One region of the Streptomyces sp. NPDC028314 genome, then DNA from elsewhere that is predicted to be linked to it. Evidence: riboswitches for the same ligand, from Rfam matches in the RefSeq annotation. Region 1 holds a riboswitch; each other region holds the start of a gene.
The links. A riboswitch is a leader RNA that binds a small molecule or an ion and turns the genes downstream of it on or off. The one in region 1 is predicted to bind cobalamin.

Region 1 (4,182 bases):
CGGACTGGCCGGTGGTGCGGAAGTCGCCCTTGGTGAGGCAGCCTTCGACCGTCTCGCCGTCGCCGATGTCCCTGGGACACACGTACGTGACGAGGTCCCCGAGCAGGTCGTGGCCGCCGAAGGCGCGGGGATCCTTCCCGGTGGCCTCGGCGACGAGCGCGAGGCGCGCGGCGGCGGTGGCGTCGGGGATCCCGTCCTTGCCGGCCGGGTAGGCGTACGCGTCCGTCTGCGCGGGCGTGGCGAGGAAGTCGGCGGCCTTCCGGGCGGCCGGGCTCTTGGGATCGGCGCCGGCCAGGGCGTAGACGACCTCCGTCGTGAACAGGTGGTTCGGGGTCGTGGCACCCTCGTCGACGACGCGCTCCCCGTCCGTCAGCTGTCCGGCGAGCCAGCGGGTGGCGGCGGGAACGTCGACCGCGCCCGGAGGCACCGTCGGGGGTCCCGTCGGTCCGGTCGGGTCCGGCGAGGGGGCACTGCCCCCGGCGCGCACGTCGTCGGGGGAGAAGGCGGGCTTGCCCGAGGTGCCGCCGATGTCGGTGCCGCCGTAGACCCAGGCGTCCACGTCGCCGGGCTTCGGGGTGCGCGCCATGGCGCCGAGCGGGCTGTAGGTCCAGTTCTTCTGACCGGGGGATGCGATCCAGTACGACCAGTACGCGGTGGCCTGCGGGGTGAGCACGCAGTCCTCCTTGTCCGGAGTGGGGTACTGCGTACCGGTGTTGAAGGAGCCGTTGCCTATGCGGCAGATGAACCCGTCACCGTCGTGGACGGTGCCGGTGGTGGTGAAGCCGCCCGTGTGCAGCAGCTCGTAGCCGGTCGTCGGGGTGGTGTCGCAGCCGCGCTCGACCTTGCCGCCGAAGGGGCCGAAGTCCACGGCGACGATGGCGCCGGTGGTGGCCGTGCACTGCTCGATCGGATCGGCATTGGCGGACGAGGGAACCGTGAGGAAGGCCACGCCCGCACCGAGCGTCAGGAAGGACGCGGTCACGAGGGAGAAGAACCGCCGTCTCGTCCCCGACTGCCGTTTCGCCTGTTGTTCGGTCCCCACCGCGGCCCTCGTCTCTGCCGTACGGGACCGGAAACGTGGCGAGGAGCCCCCGCACGGCGGTGCCGTGGGGAGGCGGGACGACCACGCCGTAGTCCGCGACGGCGTTCTTCGTTTCATGACACTGCGCCAGGCATTCCGACTCGCCCGGATCGCTCCGGGCCTACGGTTGCGGGTCAGCGCCGGACTTCGACCGGCTTCCCCTGGTGCTGAGTACTTATCAGCCGGAGTGCAACACGGATCCCGTGAGGGCGTCAAGGTGGCGTGCATCTCATCGGCCCGTCCCCGCCCGAGGGTTCGCCGGGACGCTGGCGGACCCTTGATCACTCGGGTAGCGTCCTGCGCTGCCACATGGGGGAATCCGGTGCGAAGCCGGAGCTGACGCGCAGCGGTGTGGGACGGCGGGGGCCGTCTCCGAGCCCGAATGCCCATACGGCGATGCAGTACAGGAAGCCGTACCACGCGTTCCGGACGGCGGCCCCCCGGCATGCCCGGCCGTGCTCGCGCACGGCTGCCCGGCGCGGGGAGCGGCTGGCGTCCGCCGATTCCAGGAGCAGGCCATGTCCCGTCCCCGTACCTCCCGCCGCCTCGCGCTCGCGGTGCCCGCCGTGCTGGGCGCCTTCGCCCTCACCGCGCTGCCCGCCTTCGCGACCTCCAGCCCCGCGCAGATCGCCACGTCCAAGACGAACGGTGTCGCCTACCTCAAGTCGCTCCAGGCGGCGGACGGTTCGTACGCCGGCTCCGGGCTGTCCAACGAGTGGGCGTTCAGCGCCTTCGCCGCGGCCGGTACGGCCGTCGTCGACGTGGTGCCCGGCGGCGACACGACGAAGAACGCCCGCACCGTCTACCGCAACCTGTTGTCGACGGCGGGCTGGCCGCAGGCCTCCCCGGTGGTCACGGACTACGAGCGCGGCACCCTCAACGCGTACGCGGCCGGCATCGACCCGGCCCGCGTCTCGGCCTCGCGCAACCTCGTGGCGAACATCTACTCCTACTGGCAGACGGCCGAGGCGGGCTACTTCGGCCCGTCCGGGAACTTCAACGGCACCGTTTTCGCGGCCCTTTCGCTGGGCGGAGCCAAGACCCAGGCCGGCGGCAGCCGCATCCCCCAGGCCCTGACCGACTCGATGGTCACCCGTATCCGCGCCAACCAGCACGTGGACGGCGGCTGGACCTACCAGAAGGCCGAGGGCAACCCCACCGTCCTGAACTCCGCGGGCGACGTCGACATGACCGGCGCCGCCATGGCCGCCCTCTGCGCCTCCGGAGTCCCCAACACCGACGCGGACGTCGTCCAGGCCAAGAACTTCCTCAAGAGCACGCTGGTCGCCAACAGCGGTGCCTTCAACTCCCTCTACGGGGTCAACACCAGCTCCAACGGCTGGGGCGTCGCCGGCCTCAACGCCTGCGGCTTCAACCCGCAGTCCGGTGACTTCCTCACCGGACTCGGCAAGACCCCCGTCGACTTCCTGATCGCCAACCAGTACAACCCGGCGGGCGGCTTCAAGTACAAGCCCTCCGACACCAGCCCGTCCGCCTACTCCTCCATCGACGCCCTGCGCGCCGTCGCCGGCGGCGGCTTCACCACGGCCCCGCCGGTCCCGGTCACCGCCGGGGCCCCGCAGTGGGTCGCCCAGTCCGCCTTCACCGCCGGCACCGCCACGAAGCTGGCGCTGAGCGTCGACGACGGCGCGGGCAACCTCAAGGTGTGCTCGGTGGCCTTCACCCCGACCGGTACGACCACCACCCTCGGTGACGTACTGGCCGCCGCGACCGGCGCCGCCACCCCGTCGGGCTGCGTCACCGGCGTGACCCCGTCCTCCGGCACCGGGACGATCACCACCGTCAACGGCAAGGCCAACAGCGGCTCGAACACCTGGAAGGTCAGCGTCGACGGCTCGGCCTTCGCCGGTGCGCTGCGCGAGAAGGTCATCAACGTGGGTGACACGATCGCCCTGCGCTGGGGCGCCTGATCCCGTTCCGGGTGCGGGGCCCCGTACGCCGGGCCCCGCACCCGGCCTCGGATCGCACCGGCCGTCAGAGCGCCCGCGGCAGCGGCCGCTGTGGGGGACCGGTGTACGCGCCGAGGGGCGGATCAGGGCGACCGTCTTCCACTTCTCCCGGCTTGGCGGGACCTGCCCCCTGGACGGGCCGGGGACGGCTCAGCCGTGGAAGGAACCGTGCCGTCCCGCCCCGGACGCGAAGCGCGCGGCACCCGAGAGGGTCTCGCCGGCCGACAGCGGCACCATGCCGTGCCGCAACTCGGCGGCCAGCGCCTCGGGCTCCGCCAGCCCGTGCTGCTCCCGTACGGACAGCCGGTCGTGGCGCAGGCACAGCTGCGGGAACGCCGCGATCTCCCGCGCGAGTTCCTCCGCCGCGTGCCGGGCCCGCCCCGGCGGTACGAGACGGTTCGCGAGCCCGATCGCGTACGCCTCGGCGGCCGGAACGGGCCGGCCGGTCAGGATCAGGTCCATGGCGCGGCTCTCGCCGATCAGCCGGGGCAGCCGGACCGTGCCGCCGTCGATCAGCGGCACCCCCCACCGGCGGCAGAACACCCCGAGGACCGCGTCCTCCTCGACCACGCGCAGGTCGCACCACAGGGCCAGTTCGAGTCCGCCGGCCACGGCATGGCCGGTGACGGCCGCGATGACCGGCTTGGTCAGGCGCAACCGGGTCGGCCCCATCGGGCCGTCGCCGTCGGGCTCCACGCGGTTTCCGCGTTCGGTGCCGACGGCCTTGAGGTCGGCGCCCGCGCAGAACGTACCGCCCTCGCCCCACAGCACCGCGACCGAGGCGTCGTCGTCCGCCTCGAACTCCCTGAATGCATCGGCCAGTTGCCTGGCCGTCGGCCCGTCCACCGCGTTCCGCGCGGCGGGCCGCGACAACACCACGGTCGTCACGGGCCCGTCACGCTCGACGCGGACGGAGGGCGCGCCGCCCTGTTCTTCCGGTGCCGCCGGGATGTCGGTCATGGCGGCATTCTCACGTGTCCGCGGCCCGACGGCCAGAGCGGCGAGGAGGGCTCATCGCGGTGTCGTTCCGGAACGCGCTCATCGAACGGCGTCCGGCCCGACGGCCGGGGCTCCGTCGTGGCGTGCGCGATCACGGACCACGACCCCGCCCCGGGCTGCCGCCCTGCCGCT
Region 2 (4,182 bases), on a different contig from region 1:
GAGGTCGCCGCGAGCCCGGCCAGCGAACGCCACGCCGCGGCCCGGCCGGTGTGCCCGAGCCGGGCCGCCTGGGCCCGGCGGACCTGGGTCATCGAGTCCAGCAGCAGGAACCCGATCCGGTACATGACCAGGGCCACGTCGACCACCGGCGCCGGGACGCCGGCCCGGACCAGCCGGGGCAGGGCGTCCGACACCGGGGTGGTGAAGGCGAACAGCAGCACCCCGAGCGAGGCCGCCGAGGTGCGCAGCAGCAGTTCGGCGGCGTGCCGGGGCCCGTCGGGCGCCAGGGAGAGCGGCCCGGCCGGGCCGCCCACCGCGAACAGCAGCGGCAGGGCCCCGGTGAAGCAGAACCCCAGCGGGATCCGGAAGGCCCGCCACAGCTGCCGCCCGGCGACCCCGGCGGGCCCGAGCAGCACCGCGAGGGTGGCCGCCGCGACCAGCGGGCCGCCGGGCCAGGGCGGCAGGGCCACGGCCGTGACGGTCAGCCCGAATCCCAGCAGGGCCTTCTCCAGCGGATGGCGGCGGCGCCAGCGGCTGGAGTGCGCCGCCACGTCGATCGGCAGCACCGCCTACGACTCCGTGGTGTCGGCCGACCGGGCTTGGGCGAGACCCTGGCGGCGGCCCTTGCGGACGCCGAAGTAGTACGCGAGCACGCCCGCGCCGAGGGCCGCCTGGAGGGCGAACAGCGCCGACTCGACCTCCCCGGACGGGGGCTCGTACAGGGGGGAGAACCACGGCTCGTAGTCCGGCTTGAGCTCGGTGATGGCCGCCTCGGCCTGCGCGTCGGCGCCGGTGAACGGCTCCTCCTTGCCCTCGCCCAGCCCCAGCGCGATCGGGAGCACGGCCAGCGCCGCCACCAGGAGCAGCAGCAGGAGGTTGATCTTCGTGTTCTTGGTCATCCCGCTCATCAGACCGCCGCCTCCTGCTTGTTCCCGGTACGGGCGGTCAGCTTGGCGACCCCCAGCCGGACCAGGTCCGACTTGCTGGACTGCATCAGCAGCCGCATGACGAGGACCGTCAGCAGCCCCTCGCTCACCGCCAGCGGGATCTGCGTGACCGCGAAGATCCCCCCGAACTTCGCGAGGGCGCCGAGGAAGCCGGTGCCCGGGTCGGGGAAGGCCAGCGCCAGCTGGACGCTGGTCACGCAGTAGGTGACGAGGTCGGCGAAGAACGCGCCGAAGAACACCGTCACCATCAGGGGCAGGCCGGACTTCTTGAGCAGCCGGTAGACCCCGTAGCCCGCCCACGGCCCGGCGATCGCCATGGAGAAGGCGTTCGCCCCGAGGGTGGTGAGCCCGCCGTGGGCCAGCAGCAGCGCCTGGAAGAGCAGGGTGATCGTGCCGAGCACCGCCATGATGGGCGGCCGGAAGAGGATCGCCCCGAGTCCGGTGCCGGTGGGGTGGGAACAACTGCCCGTCACGGAAGGGATCTTCAGTGCGGACAGGACAAAAGTGAATGCTCCGGACGCACCGAGCAGCAGCGTGCTCTCGGGATTGGCCTTCACCTCGCGGGTGAGGGCGCGGACCCCGTGTATGACAAAGGGAGCGGACGCGGCGCCCCAGGCGACCGCGTGCAAGGGGGGCAGAAAGCCCTCGGCAATATGCATGAGTGGGGAGACCTCTCCAGCACCTCGTGGATGGACGACGCGCCCTGACCGGTCTCCTGGCTCACGGGTACTGATGCCCTGACTCCGCCTTCCCGGGGCCGTACGGTCTCCCGCGCGGGCCCAGTGGCTTCCCGCGAGGGAGTGGAGCCGGACTTCCCGATCACAGTGGCGAGGGCCGCACCGGTTTCCCACCGGTTTCCCGAACACCAAGGCCCGATGACCCTAGTCGGCCACGCGGACCGCTAACAACCCGACCGGTCGCGGCCGGCTGGCGGGCGGCGCCCGGCCGTGGGCAGGGTGGGGGAGTGGCCGACGACTACGACTACTCAGACCTCACCGCCGTCTACGTGAACTGCACGCTCAAGCGCTCACCCGAGACCAGCAACACCGAGGGCCTGATCGCCAGGAGCCGCGCGGTCATGGAAGCGGCCGGCGCCCGGACCTCCCTGATCCGGGCCGTCGACCACGACATCGCCACCGGTGTCTGGCCCGACATGACCGAGCACGGCTGGGAGAGCGACCAGTGGCCCGTGCTCTACAGCCAGATCATGGACGCCGACATCCTCGTGCTGTGCGGACCCATCTGGCTCGGTGACAACAGCTCCGTCATGAAACAGGTCATCGAGCGGCTCTACGCCTGCTCCTCGATTCTGAACGACCGCGGCCAGTACGCCTACTACGGGCGGGTCGGCGGCGCACTGATCACCGGCAACGAGGACGGCGTCAAACACTGCGCCATGAACATCCTCTACAGCCTCCAGCACCTCGGCTACGCCGTCCCGCCGCAGGCGGACGCGGGCTGGATCGGCGAGGCCGGACCGGGCCCCTCGTACCTCGACCCGGGTTCGGGCGGCCCCGAGAACGACTTCACCAACCGGAACACCACCTTCATGAGCTGGAACCTGATGCACCTGGCCGCCCTGCTCAAGCGGGCGGGCGGAATCCCCGCGCACGGGAACCAGCGCTCGCTGTGGGACGCCGGGTGCCGCTTCGACTTCCCGAACCCCGAGCACCGCTGAGGGCTGTCCCGGCGCTCAGGCCGGCACCTCCGCCAGCGCCGACTCCGGCTGCGCCGGCAACGGCAGCGCGTTCATCCGCCGGCAGCCGTCCAGCGCCTCCTCCAGCAGCGCCCGGGCCGCCGCCGCGTCCCGTCGGCCAGGGCGAGGCGCGCGGACGGCCCCACCGGGCCCGGGGCGTGCGACCCCCGGGCCCGGTGACCGGTCAGCAGGTGGCGGGATGCGGGAAGTCGACGACGAACCGCTCCGGCGCGTGCAGCACGGAGGTGTTGTACGTGGGCGGGGTGTCGAAGGCGGCGCCGAAGGTCACGTACCCCTCGAAGTCGCCCGTGTAGGCCAGGCCCTTGAGCTTGTTCAGGTAGATCTTCTGCAGCCGGGGTCCCTGGTAGACGTTCTGCCCCGCGTCGGTGTGCCCGGCGGCCGGGTGCAGGCGGATCTCCAGGAAGTACTTTCCGGCCAGCGGGACGGGCTTGCCCGACCCGTCGTAGATCAGCTCGGAAACGGGTGTGACGGTGACCGGGGGAGCGGATCCCTGAAGGTCGATGACGAGCCGGTCGTAGGTGCAGTGCCCGCCCCAGCGGGCGTTGGTGACCAGCGTGGTGGACAGGGTGCGGGTGGCGGCGGACGCCGGTGCGGCGAACGCGACGCCCGAGGCGAGCAGCGAGCCCGCGACGAGTGCGGTGAGCTGACGGCGACGTAGGTGGTTCATGACGTCCCCCCGATTCTCCAGAGACGGGGACAGCGGTTTCACAGGGGAAGACACCTCGCGGGCGCCGACGGTTGCACGGAATCCGGCACGAGTCTCACGACCGGGGTCCCCGCCCTCCGGAGCGGCCCCCGGCGCCGCCGGGCGTCACCGCGGCAGCAGGGCGCTCAGCTGGGCGTCGAGGTCGTAGTGGCGCGTCTCCTGCCCGCGCGGGACCAGCTCGACCATCCGGCGGCAGAGCTCCCGTACGTCCTTCGCGCGGGCGGAGATCACACAGCCGTGCTCGCCGGCGCGCAGGGCCAGGAAGACCCGCGGCTCGGTGCCGGCCCAGCGAGGCCACACCTGTATGTCGCCCTCGCCCGTGGCGCAGGTCTGACCGTCGAGCAGCAGGTCCCGGGAGAACACCCAGCGCGCGATGTGCACCCCCGCGCCCTCGAAGTCGACGCAGAGCTCGTAGGGCCGGTCCGAGCGGTACACGAAGGCCCCCCGCACCGGGACGGGGGCGGGCGAGGTCTCCAGCCGGAGCCGCAGGACACGGTGTTCCGTGGTGGCCATGGGGGGTTCGCCTCTCTGTCGGCGCGGGGCGTTCTTCGGCCCCCCTGATCAAGCTAGCCCACGTCCGGCCCCGCTCCCCGGGCCGAAGGTCCCGAGCCGGACGGGCCGCCCGGCCCCTCTTGCGCGGGGGCCGGAACGCGAGCGGGCCCGCCCTCCGGGGGGAGGGCGGGCCCGAACCGGGGGTGCGCCGGGCGCGCCGGCCGGCGCGACCGCGCCGGGGTTCAGCCCGGCGTCCGGTTCAGCACTCGATGACGTTGACCGCGAGGCCGCCGCGGGCGGTCTCCTTGTACTTGACCTTC
Region 3 (4,182 bases), on a different contig from region 1:
TCTTCCCGCTGTTCGGCATCGCGAACCAGCTCCTGGCCGCGGTCGCCCTGGCCGTCTGCACCACGCTCCTGGTCAAGTCGGGCCGGCTCAAGTGGGCCTGGGTGACGGGCGTCCCGCTCGCCTGGGACGTGGCGGTCACGCTCACCGCCAGCTACCAGAAGGTCTTCTCCGACAACCCGAAGATCGGCTTCTTCGCGCAGCGCGACCTGTACCAGGACGGCATCGACGCCGGGAAGGTACTCAAGCCCGCCAAGAACCTGGACGAGATGCACACCGTGGTCACCAACGCCACGGTGGACGGCGTGCTGTCGGTGCTGTTCGCGGTCCTGATCATCATCGTGCTGCTGGACGCGGCCCGGACCTGTTTCAAGGCCGTCCGCGACCCGGCGTCGACCACCCTCACCGAAGTCCCCTGGAGCGAGTCGAAGATCATCGCCCCGGCCGGCCTGATAGCGACCACCGAGGAGCGGGCGGAACTCGCCGCCGCCGGACTCGACTCCGGCGGCGGCAAGGTCAAGGAACCGGTGTGACCGCCGCGACCGGCATGACGGCCGTCCGCGGGGCCCTGGCGAAGGCCCGGTTCTACGTACGCGAGTTCTCGGGCGAGGCCGCGTACGACCGCTACGTGGCCCACGCCCGCTCGCACGACCCGGACGCCCCGGTCCTGACCCGGCGCGCCTTCGAGCGGGCCCGTACGGACGCCCGCGAGGCCGACCCGCGGGAGGGCTTCCGCTGCTGCTGACCCCCTCCGGGGTCCCGACCGGGCCGCCGCACTTCCCCTCCGGGAAATGCGGCGGCCCTTCGCGTGGGGCTGGCGCACACTCGGTGGCATGGACATCGTGATCAGAGCGGCGGCCGCCGCCGAATACGAAGAGCTCGGCGAGATCACCGCCCGGGCCTACCTCGACGACGGCCTGCTGGACCGCAGCGAGGACGGCGGCTACCTGAACGTGCTGCGCGACGTCGCCGGCCGGGCCGGCGCCGCCGAGGTGCTCGTCGCGGAGTACGAGGGCGAGGTGCTCGGCGGAGTGACCTTCGCCTCGAACACCAGCCCGCTCGCCGACATCGCCGGGCCGGGCGAAGCGGAATTCCGGATGCTGGCCGTGGCCCGCGAGGCGCGCGGGCGCGGCGCAGGCGAGGCCCTGGTACGTGCCTGCATGGCCCGCGCGCGGGCCCTGGAGGGCGTGACGCACCTGGTGTTGTCCACCCAGACCTCGATGTCGGCGGCGCACCGGATCTACGAGCGGCTCGGCTTCACCCGAACACCAGACCGAGACTGGGCCCCGATCCCGGGCCTGACGCTCCTCACCTACCGCTTGGAGCTGTAACCACGCCGACACAACATGTGGGGGGTCACTCATCAACCCGCCCCCACATGTATGCTCGTGCTCGCTGTCGTCGCAGGGGAATCCGGTGCGAATCCGGAACTGTCCCGCAACGGTATGAACTGCACCCATTGGTGCATAGCCAAGTCCGAGGACCTGCCGCCAGCGCGCCCGGCTCGACCGAACCGGGTGCAGACACGTCCGGGCCTCGCGGTTGGGCCGGTGGACGCCATGCGGTGCACGTACCGCCTGCCCTGTCCGGGCCGGATCGTGCGCAGGTCCGCATGCGCCCGCTCGCGCCATCGCCGTCGGTGATCCGGAGCCGAGCAAGGGAGAGCTCCCCCCGTGACCATCGCGCCCTCCGCACCGCGCGCCGAGTCCGTTCCGTCCGAGACCTCGATCGAGGCTGCGATCACGTCCGGGGGACCTGGGGCCGCGCTGCTGCGCACCCTGACCGAGCTGACGGCCGACCTTCCCGACACCGACCCCGGCCGCGTCGCCGCCGCCGCACTGCGCGGCCGCAGCTCCACCTCCGACGAGGCCGAACTGCGCGGGCTGGCCACCGAGGCCGCCGCCGGGCTGATCTCCGAGGACCCGGCGTACTCCCGGCTCGCCGCGCGCCTGCTGACGCTCGCCGTCCGCGACGAGGCCGCCGGCCAGGGGTCCACCTCCTTCTCCGCCTCCGTCGAGGTCGGCCACCGCGAGGGCCTGATCGCCGACCGCACCGCCGAGTTCGTGGCGACCCACGCGGCCCGCCTGGACGCGCTGGTCGAGCACACCCTCGCCGAGGGCGCGGACGACCGCTTCGGCTTCTTCGGCCTGCGCACCCTGCACAGCCGCTACCTGCTGCGCCACCCGATCACCCGTCAGGTCATCGAGACCCCGCAGTACTTCATGCTGCGCGTGGCCTGCGGCCTCGCCGAGAACGACACCGTCCAGGCCGTCGAGGAAGTCGCTTCCCTCTACCGGCTGATGAGCCGCCTCGACTACCTGCCGTCCTCCCCCACGCTCTTCAACTCCGGCACCCGCCACCCGCAGATGTCCTCCTGCTACCTGCTGGACTCCCCGCTGGACGAGCTCGACTCGATCTACGACCGCTACCACCAGGTCGCCCGCCTGTCCAAGCACGCCGGCGGCATCGGTCTCTCGTACTCGCGCATCCGCGCCCGCGGCTCCCTGATCCGCGGCACCAACGGCCACTCCAACGGCATCGTGCCGTTCCTGAAGACCCTCGACGCCTCCGTCGCCGCCGTGAACCAGGGCGGCCGCCGCAAGGGCGCCGCCGCCGTCTACCTGGAGACCTGGCACGCGGACATCGAGGAGTTCCTGGAGCTCCGCGACAACACCGGCGAGGACCAGCGCCGTACGCACAACCTGAACCTCGCCCACTGGGTGCCCGACGAGTTCATGCGCCGCGTGAACGCCGACGCCGACTGGTCGCTGTTCTCCCCCGCCGACGTCCCCGAGCTGGTCGACCTGTGGGGCGACGAGTTCGACGCCGCCTACCGCAAGGCCGAGGCGGGCGGGCTGGCCCGCAAGACCATGCCCGCGCGCGACCTGTACGGCCGGATGATGCGCACCCTCGCGCAGACCGGCCAGGGCTGGATGACCTTCAAGGACGCCTCCAACCGCACGGCGAACCAGACCGCCGAGCCGGGCACCGTCGTCCACTCCTCCAACCTCTGCACCGAGATCATCGAGGTCACCAACGACGGCGAGACCGCCGTCTGCAACCTCGGCTCGGTCAACCTCGGCGCCTTCGTCCTCGCCGAAACGGGCGAGATCGACTGGGAGCGGCTGGACGAGACCGTCCGCACCGCCGTCACCTTCCTCGACCGCGTGGTGGACATCAACTTCTACCCGACCGAGCAGGCCGGCCGCTCCAACGCCCGCTGGCGCCCGGTGGGCCTGGGCGCGATGGGCCTCCAGGACGTCTTCTTCCAGCTGAAGCTGCCCTTCGACTCCCCCGAGGCGAAGGCCCTGTCGACCAAGCTCTCCGAGCGCATCATGCTCGCCGCGTACGAGGCCTCCTGCGACCTCGCCGAGCGCAGCGGCCCGCTCCCCGCCTGGGAGCAGACCCGTACCGCCCGCGGTGTCCTGCACCCGGACCACTACGACGTCGAGCTGAACTGGCCGGAGCGCTGGGAGGCGCTGCGCGCCCGCGTCGCGAAGACCGGCATGCGCAACTCGCTGCTCCTCGCGATCGCCCCGACGGCGACGATCGCCTCGATCGCGGGCGTGTACGAGTGCATCGAGCCGCAGGTCTCCAACCTGTTCAAGCGCGAGACGCTGAGCGGTGAGTTCCTCCAGGTCAACGCCTACCTGGTGAACGAGCTCAAGCGCCTCGGCGTCTGGGACGCCCAGACCCGCGAGGCGCTGCGCGAGGCCAGCGGCTCCGTGCAGGGCTTCGGCTGGATCCCGGCCGAGGTGCGCGAGCTGTACCGCACGGCGTGGGAGATCCCGCAGCGCGGTCTGATCGACATGGCGGCGGCCCGTACGCCGTTCCTCGACCAGTCGCAGTCGCTGAACCTGTTCCTGGAGACGCCGACCATCGGGAAGCTGTCCTCGATGTACGCGTACGCCTGGAAGCAGGGTCTGAAGACCACCTACTACCTGCGCTCCCGCCCGGCGACGAAGATCGCCCGCGCCGCCTCCGGCAGCGCCGTCCCGGCGGCCGCCACGCCCCTCCCGCAGGCCGTCGACGCCGACGCTCTGGCCTGCTCCCTGGAAAACCCCGAGTCCTGCGAGGCCTGCCAGTAATGAGCTCCACCGACAAGAAAAACCTGCTCGACCCGGGCTTCGAACTGACCCTGCGCCCCATGCGGTACCCGGACTTCTACGAGCGCTACCGGGACGC
Region 4 (4,182 bases), on a different contig from region 1:
TCGGGTTCTCGCCGAAGCCGCGCGGCGGCTGGATCAGGATGAGCAGGTTCCCGCGGCGCAGCGCCGCCAGGACGATGTCGCCCTCGGGGTTGGCCGAGCGGTCGACGAACATGTTGCCCGGCGCCTCGCCCCAGTGCTCCTCGACCTGCTCGCGCAGCTCCGCGGGAAGCTGCCCGTACCACCGCTTGTAGTCGGCGGCCGGGATGCGGACGGGGTTGCGGGCGAGCTGCTCCTCGGTGAGCCAGTCCTGGTCGTGGCCGCCGGCCTCGATCAGGGCGCGGATCAGCTCGTCGCCGTCACCGGAGACCAGGCCCGGGATCTCCTCGACGGGGCCGAAGTCGTAGCCGCCCGCGATGAGGGTGCGCAGCAGTTCCACGGCGCTTGCGGGGGTGTCGAGGCCGACCGCGTTGCCGATGCGGGAGTGCTTGGTCGGGTAGGCCGACAGGACCAGCGCGATCTTCTTGTCCCGGCGCTCGATGTGCCGCAGCCGGGCGTGGCGTACGGCGATCCCCGCGACCCGCGCGGCCCGCTCGGGGTCCGCCACGTAGGCGGGCAGGCCGTCCTCGTCGAGCTCCTTGAAGGAGAACGGGACGGTGATCAGCCGGCCGTCGAACTCCGGCACCGCGACCTGGGTGGCGGCGTCGAGCGGGGACAGGCCCTCGTCGTTCTCCTCCCAGGCGCTGCGGGAGCCGGTCAGGCACAGGGCCTGGAGGATCGGCACGCCGAGCGCGGCGAGCGCCCCCGCGTCCCAGGACTCGTCGTCGCCGCCGGCCGAGGCCGTCGCGGGGCGGGTGCCGCCCGCCGCGAGGACGGTGGTGACGATGGCGTCCGCGGACTCCAGCTCGGCGATCAGCTCCGGCTCCGGCGTGCGCAGGGAGGAGACGTACAGGGGGACCGCCTGGGCCTCCTGGGCCTCGACGGCCTCGCAGAGGGCGTGCACGAAGCCGGTGTTGCCGCTCATCTGGTGGGCGCGGTAGTAGAGCACCGCGATCCGCGGGCCCTCGGTCCGCTGCGGGGTGCGCTCCAGCGGGCCCCAGGTGGGGGCCGCGGCCGGGGGCTCGAAGCCGTGTCCGGTGAGCAGGACGGTGTCGGAGAGGAACCGCGCCAGCTGGTCCAGGTTGGCCGGGCCGCCGTGCGCGAGGTAGCCGTGTGCCTCGGCGGCGATGCCGATCGGGACGGTCGAGGCCTCCATCAGCTGGGCGTCCGGGGCCTGTTCGCCGGTCAGCACCACGACCGGGCGGTGCTGGCCGGGGGCCAGCAGCAGGTCGAGGCCGTCCTGCCAGGCGCGCAGGCCGCCCAGGAGGCGTACGACGACCAGGTCGGCCCCCTCCAGGAGGCCGGGCAGGTCGTCCAGGGGAAGGCGGGAGGGGTTCGCGAACCGGTATGGGACGGGGCCGTCCGCGGCGCGGGCGCTGAGCAGATCGGTGTCGGACGTCGACAGCAGCAGGATCATGCGGCGGCAGCCTTCCTCGGGGTTTCCGCGCCCCGGGCAGTGAGGACAGCGGGAGTTCCTGACTCACCCCGCCGATCGCTCCGCGGGGTTCACAGTGGCGGGACCGCGCCGGAATCTCACCGGGCTTCCTCCCATGTCGCCGTCCTCGGCGACGGCGGGCCGTTTGGCCTGCCGAAAGGTCATCCTAGGCGGCCGTGGCGCTGCGCTGGCTCGGCGGGGTGGGGTGGGCGGTTGGGCGCGGCGCCGTTGCCGGGGCTCTGCCGTGATGCTGCGCTGGCTCGGGGTGGTGGGTTGCCGGGTGCGGCGCCGTTGCCGGGGCTCTGCCCCGGACCCCGCGCCTCAAACGCCGGCGAGGCTGGAGGTGCCTGGCGGGGTTGGATGTGCCTGGCGGGGTTGGATGTGTCCGGCGGGGGTGGATGTGCCTGGTGGGGCTGGGCGGGGTGGTGACGGACACAGGTCGGGGCGTCGTAATGGTGGGTATGCTCGCGGCCATGCCCACGCCCCCCTCCGACGCATCGCGGGACGAACCCGTCATACGGGACCGTGGCGACGCCTGCCCCGGCGCGCTGCGGCTGCATGCGGCGGACGACGGGTTCCTGGCGCGGGTCCGGATTCCGGCGGGCCTGCTCACGGCCGGCCAGGCGGACGCGCTGGCGCTCGCCGCCGACCGGTTCGGGGACGGGCACCTGGAGCTGACCTCGCGCGGCAACGTCCAGCTCCGCGGGCTCGCGGACGGCTGCGGCGGTGCGCTGGCGGAGCTGCTGGACGCGGCGGGCCTGCTGCCCGCGCCGGGCCACGAGCGGGTACGGAACATCGTGGCGACCCCGCTGTCCGGACTGGAGGGCCCTGCCCGGCCCGACGTGCTGCCCTGGGCCGTGGAGTTCGACCGGCTGCTGTGCGCCGGCTCCCGGGCGACCGCCCTGTCCGGGCGGTTCCTGTTCGCCTTCGACGACGGGCGCGGCGACGTGGCCGCGCTGGGCCCCGACGTGACCGTGCTCGGCAGGCCGGACGGCCGGGCGCTGGTCCGCCTGGGCCGGGCCGCCGACGCCGTGGAGCTGGCGGCGGCGGACGCCCCCCGGGCGGCGCTGCTGGCCGCCGGATACTTCCTCGACACCGCCGAGGCGGCCGGCACCCGCGCCTGGCGGGTGTCCGAACTGCCCCCCGAACACCCCCTGGAGGCGGCGGAGTTCGCCCGGCGGCTCGAAGCCGCCGGGATCGCGGCCGAGCCCTGTGGCGAGGTGGCCTGGCCGTACGCGCCCCCGCCCCGGCCGGGGGGCGCCGGCGGCCGCGCGGCCCTGTGCGTACTGCCGCCGCTGGGACGGCTGAGCTCCGCCCAGTGGCGGGTCCTCGCGGAGGTGGCCGGCGAGGGGCGCGGCGAGCTGCGCGTCACCCCGTGGCGCAGCGTCGTGCTGCCCTCGGCCGATGCCCGGCGGCCGGCCCCCGGCGCGGACCGCATCGAGGGCGCCGGGCTGGTCACCGCCCCGGACAGCCCCTGGGAGACCGTCACCGCCTGTACGGGACGGCCCGGTTGCGCCAAGTCCCTCGCGGACGTGCGCGCCGACGCGCGGGCCGTCGCGGAGCGGGCGCGCGGGCCGCTGCCCGTGCACTGGTCAGGCTGCGAGCGGCGCTGCGGGCATCCGCGCGGCGCCGCCTGGGTGGACCTGGTCGCCACCCCGGCCGGGTACCGGGTCGCCGCACCGGGCCGCCCCGTACGGCAGGACGTACCGGCCACCGAACTTGCACAGGCCCTCGCGGCCGCCCGTCAGACCCCCGAAGCCCCCGAACCGCAGTGAAGAAATGAGCGAGTGCACCGTGTTTGAGTACGAGAAGGACGGCGCGGCCATCTACCGCCAGTCCTTTGCCACGATCCGCGCCGAGGCGGATCTCTCCGGGCTGCCCGCATCGGTCGCCCAGGTCGCGGTGCGCATGATCCACGCCTGCGGGATGACCGACCTGCCCCAGGACCTGGGCTACACCCCGGAGGTCGTACTGCGGGCGCGCGCCGCCCTGGAGGCCGGCGCGCCCGTCCTCTGCGACGTACAGATGGTCGCCAGCGGGGTCACCCGCAAGCGGCTGCCGGCCGGCAACGAGGTCGTCTGCACCCTCTCCGACCCGGCCGTGCCGGAGCTCGCCGCGAAGATGGGCACCACGCGCAGCGCCGCCGCGCTCGAAGTCTGGCGCGACCGGGGCCTGCTGGAGGGCTCGGTGATCGCCGTGGGCAACGCCCCGACCGCGCTGTTCCGGCTGCTGGAGATGATCGAGGAGGGTGCCCCGCGCCCCGCCGCCGTCATCGGCGTCCCCGTCGGCTTCATCGGCGCGGCCGAGTCCAAGGACGCGCTCGCCGCGCACTCCTCGGGGCTCGACCACCTGATCGTCCGGGGCCGGCGCGGCGGCAGCGCGATCGCCGCGGCGGCCGTCAACGCCATTGCGAGCGTGGCCGAATGAGCGCCGAAGCGAGGACTGCGGGCAAGCTCTACGGGGTCGGGCTCGGTCCCGGCGACCCGTCCCTGATGACCCTGCGCGCCGTCGAGGTGATCGCGGAGGCGGACGTCGTCGCGTACCACTCGGCCCGCCACGGCCGCTCCATCGCCCGCTCGATCGCCGCGAAGCACCTGCGCGCGGACCACGTCGAGGAGCCGCTGGTCTACCCGGTCACCACCGAGACCACCGACCACCCCGGCGGCTACCAGGGCGCGATGGAGGAGTTCTACGAGGCCTCCGCCGCCCGC

Region 2: it holds a riboswitch for cobalamin, as region 1 does, so the genes downstream of both, ACZ4TG_RS14675 (energy-coupling factor ABC transporter permease) here and ACZ4TG_RS03685 (prenyltransferase/squalene oxidase repeat-containing protein) in region 1, are expected to answer to the same signal.
Region 3: it holds a riboswitch for cobalamin, as region 1 does, so the genes downstream of both, ACZ4TG_RS27195 (ribonucleoside-diphosphate reductase subunit alpha) here and ACZ4TG_RS03685 (prenyltransferase/squalene oxidase repeat-containing protein) in region 1, are expected to answer to the same signal.
Region 4: it holds a riboswitch for cobalamin, as region 1 does, so the genes downstream of both, cobN (cobaltochelatase subunit CobN) here and ACZ4TG_RS03685 (prenyltransferase/squalene oxidase repeat-containing protein) in region 1, are expected to answer to the same signal.

Annotation. Positions count from the first base shown of each region.
Region 1 covers NZ_JBVHTP010000001.1:816,930-821,111, reverse strand. Annotated here, with positions in the region: gene ACZ4TG_RS03690 (prenyltransferase/squalene oxidase repeat-containing protein) at 1-1,042, opposite strand, end outside; cobalamin riboswitch at 1,151-1,283, opposite strand; cobalamin riboswitch at 1,358-1,486, shown strand; gene ACZ4TG_RS03685 (prenyltransferase/squalene oxidase repeat-containing protein) at 1,600-3,012, shown strand; gene ACZ4TG_RS03680 (crotonase/enoyl-CoA hydratase family protein) at 3,202-4,011, opposite strand.
Region 2 covers NZ_JBVHTP010000005.1:265,112-269,293, reverse strand. Annotated here, with positions in the region: gene cbiQ (cobalt ECF transporter T component CbiQ) at 1-566, opposite strand, end outside; gene ACZ4TG_RS14680 (energy-coupling factor ABC transporter substrate-binding protein) at 570-899, opposite strand; gene ACZ4TG_RS14675 (energy-coupling factor ABC transporter permease) at 908-1,606, opposite strand; cobalamin riboswitch at 1,636-1,832, opposite strand; gene ACZ4TG_RS14670 (flavodoxin family protein) at 1,912-2,625, shown strand; gene ACZ4TG_RS14665 (AMIN-like domain-containing (lipo)protein) at 2,828-3,331, opposite strand; gene ACZ4TG_RS14660 (SsgA family sporulation/cell division regulator) at 3,476-3,883, opposite strand; gene ACZ4TG_RS14655 (L-serine ammonia-lyase) at 4,122-4,182, opposite strand, start outside.
Region 3 covers NZ_JBVHTP010000012.1:262,149-266,330, reverse strand. Annotated here, with positions in the region: gene ACZ4TG_RS27210 (carbon starvation CstA family protein) at 1-530, shown strand, start outside; gene ACZ4TG_RS27205 (YbdD/YjiX family protein) at 545-742, shown strand; gene ACZ4TG_RS27200 (GNAT family N-acetyltransferase) at 831-1,328, shown strand; cobalamin riboswitch at 1,376-1,503, shown strand; gene ACZ4TG_RS27195 (ribonucleoside-diphosphate reductase subunit alpha) at 1,671-4,085, shown strand; gene ACZ4TG_RS27190 (ribonucleotide-diphosphate reductase subunit beta) at 4,085-4,182, shown strand, end outside.
Region 4 covers NZ_JBVHTP010000025.1:33,950-38,131, reverse strand. Annotated here, with positions in the region: gene cobN (cobaltochelatase subunit CobN) at 1-1,453, opposite strand, end outside; cobalamin riboswitch at 1,493-1,619, opposite strand; gene cobG (precorrin-3B synthase) at 1,945-3,246, shown strand; gene ACZ4TG_RS37205 (precorrin-8X methylmutase) at 3,266-3,898, shown strand; gene ACZ4TG_RS37200 (precorrin-2 C(20)-methyltransferase) at 3,895-4,182, shown strand, end outside.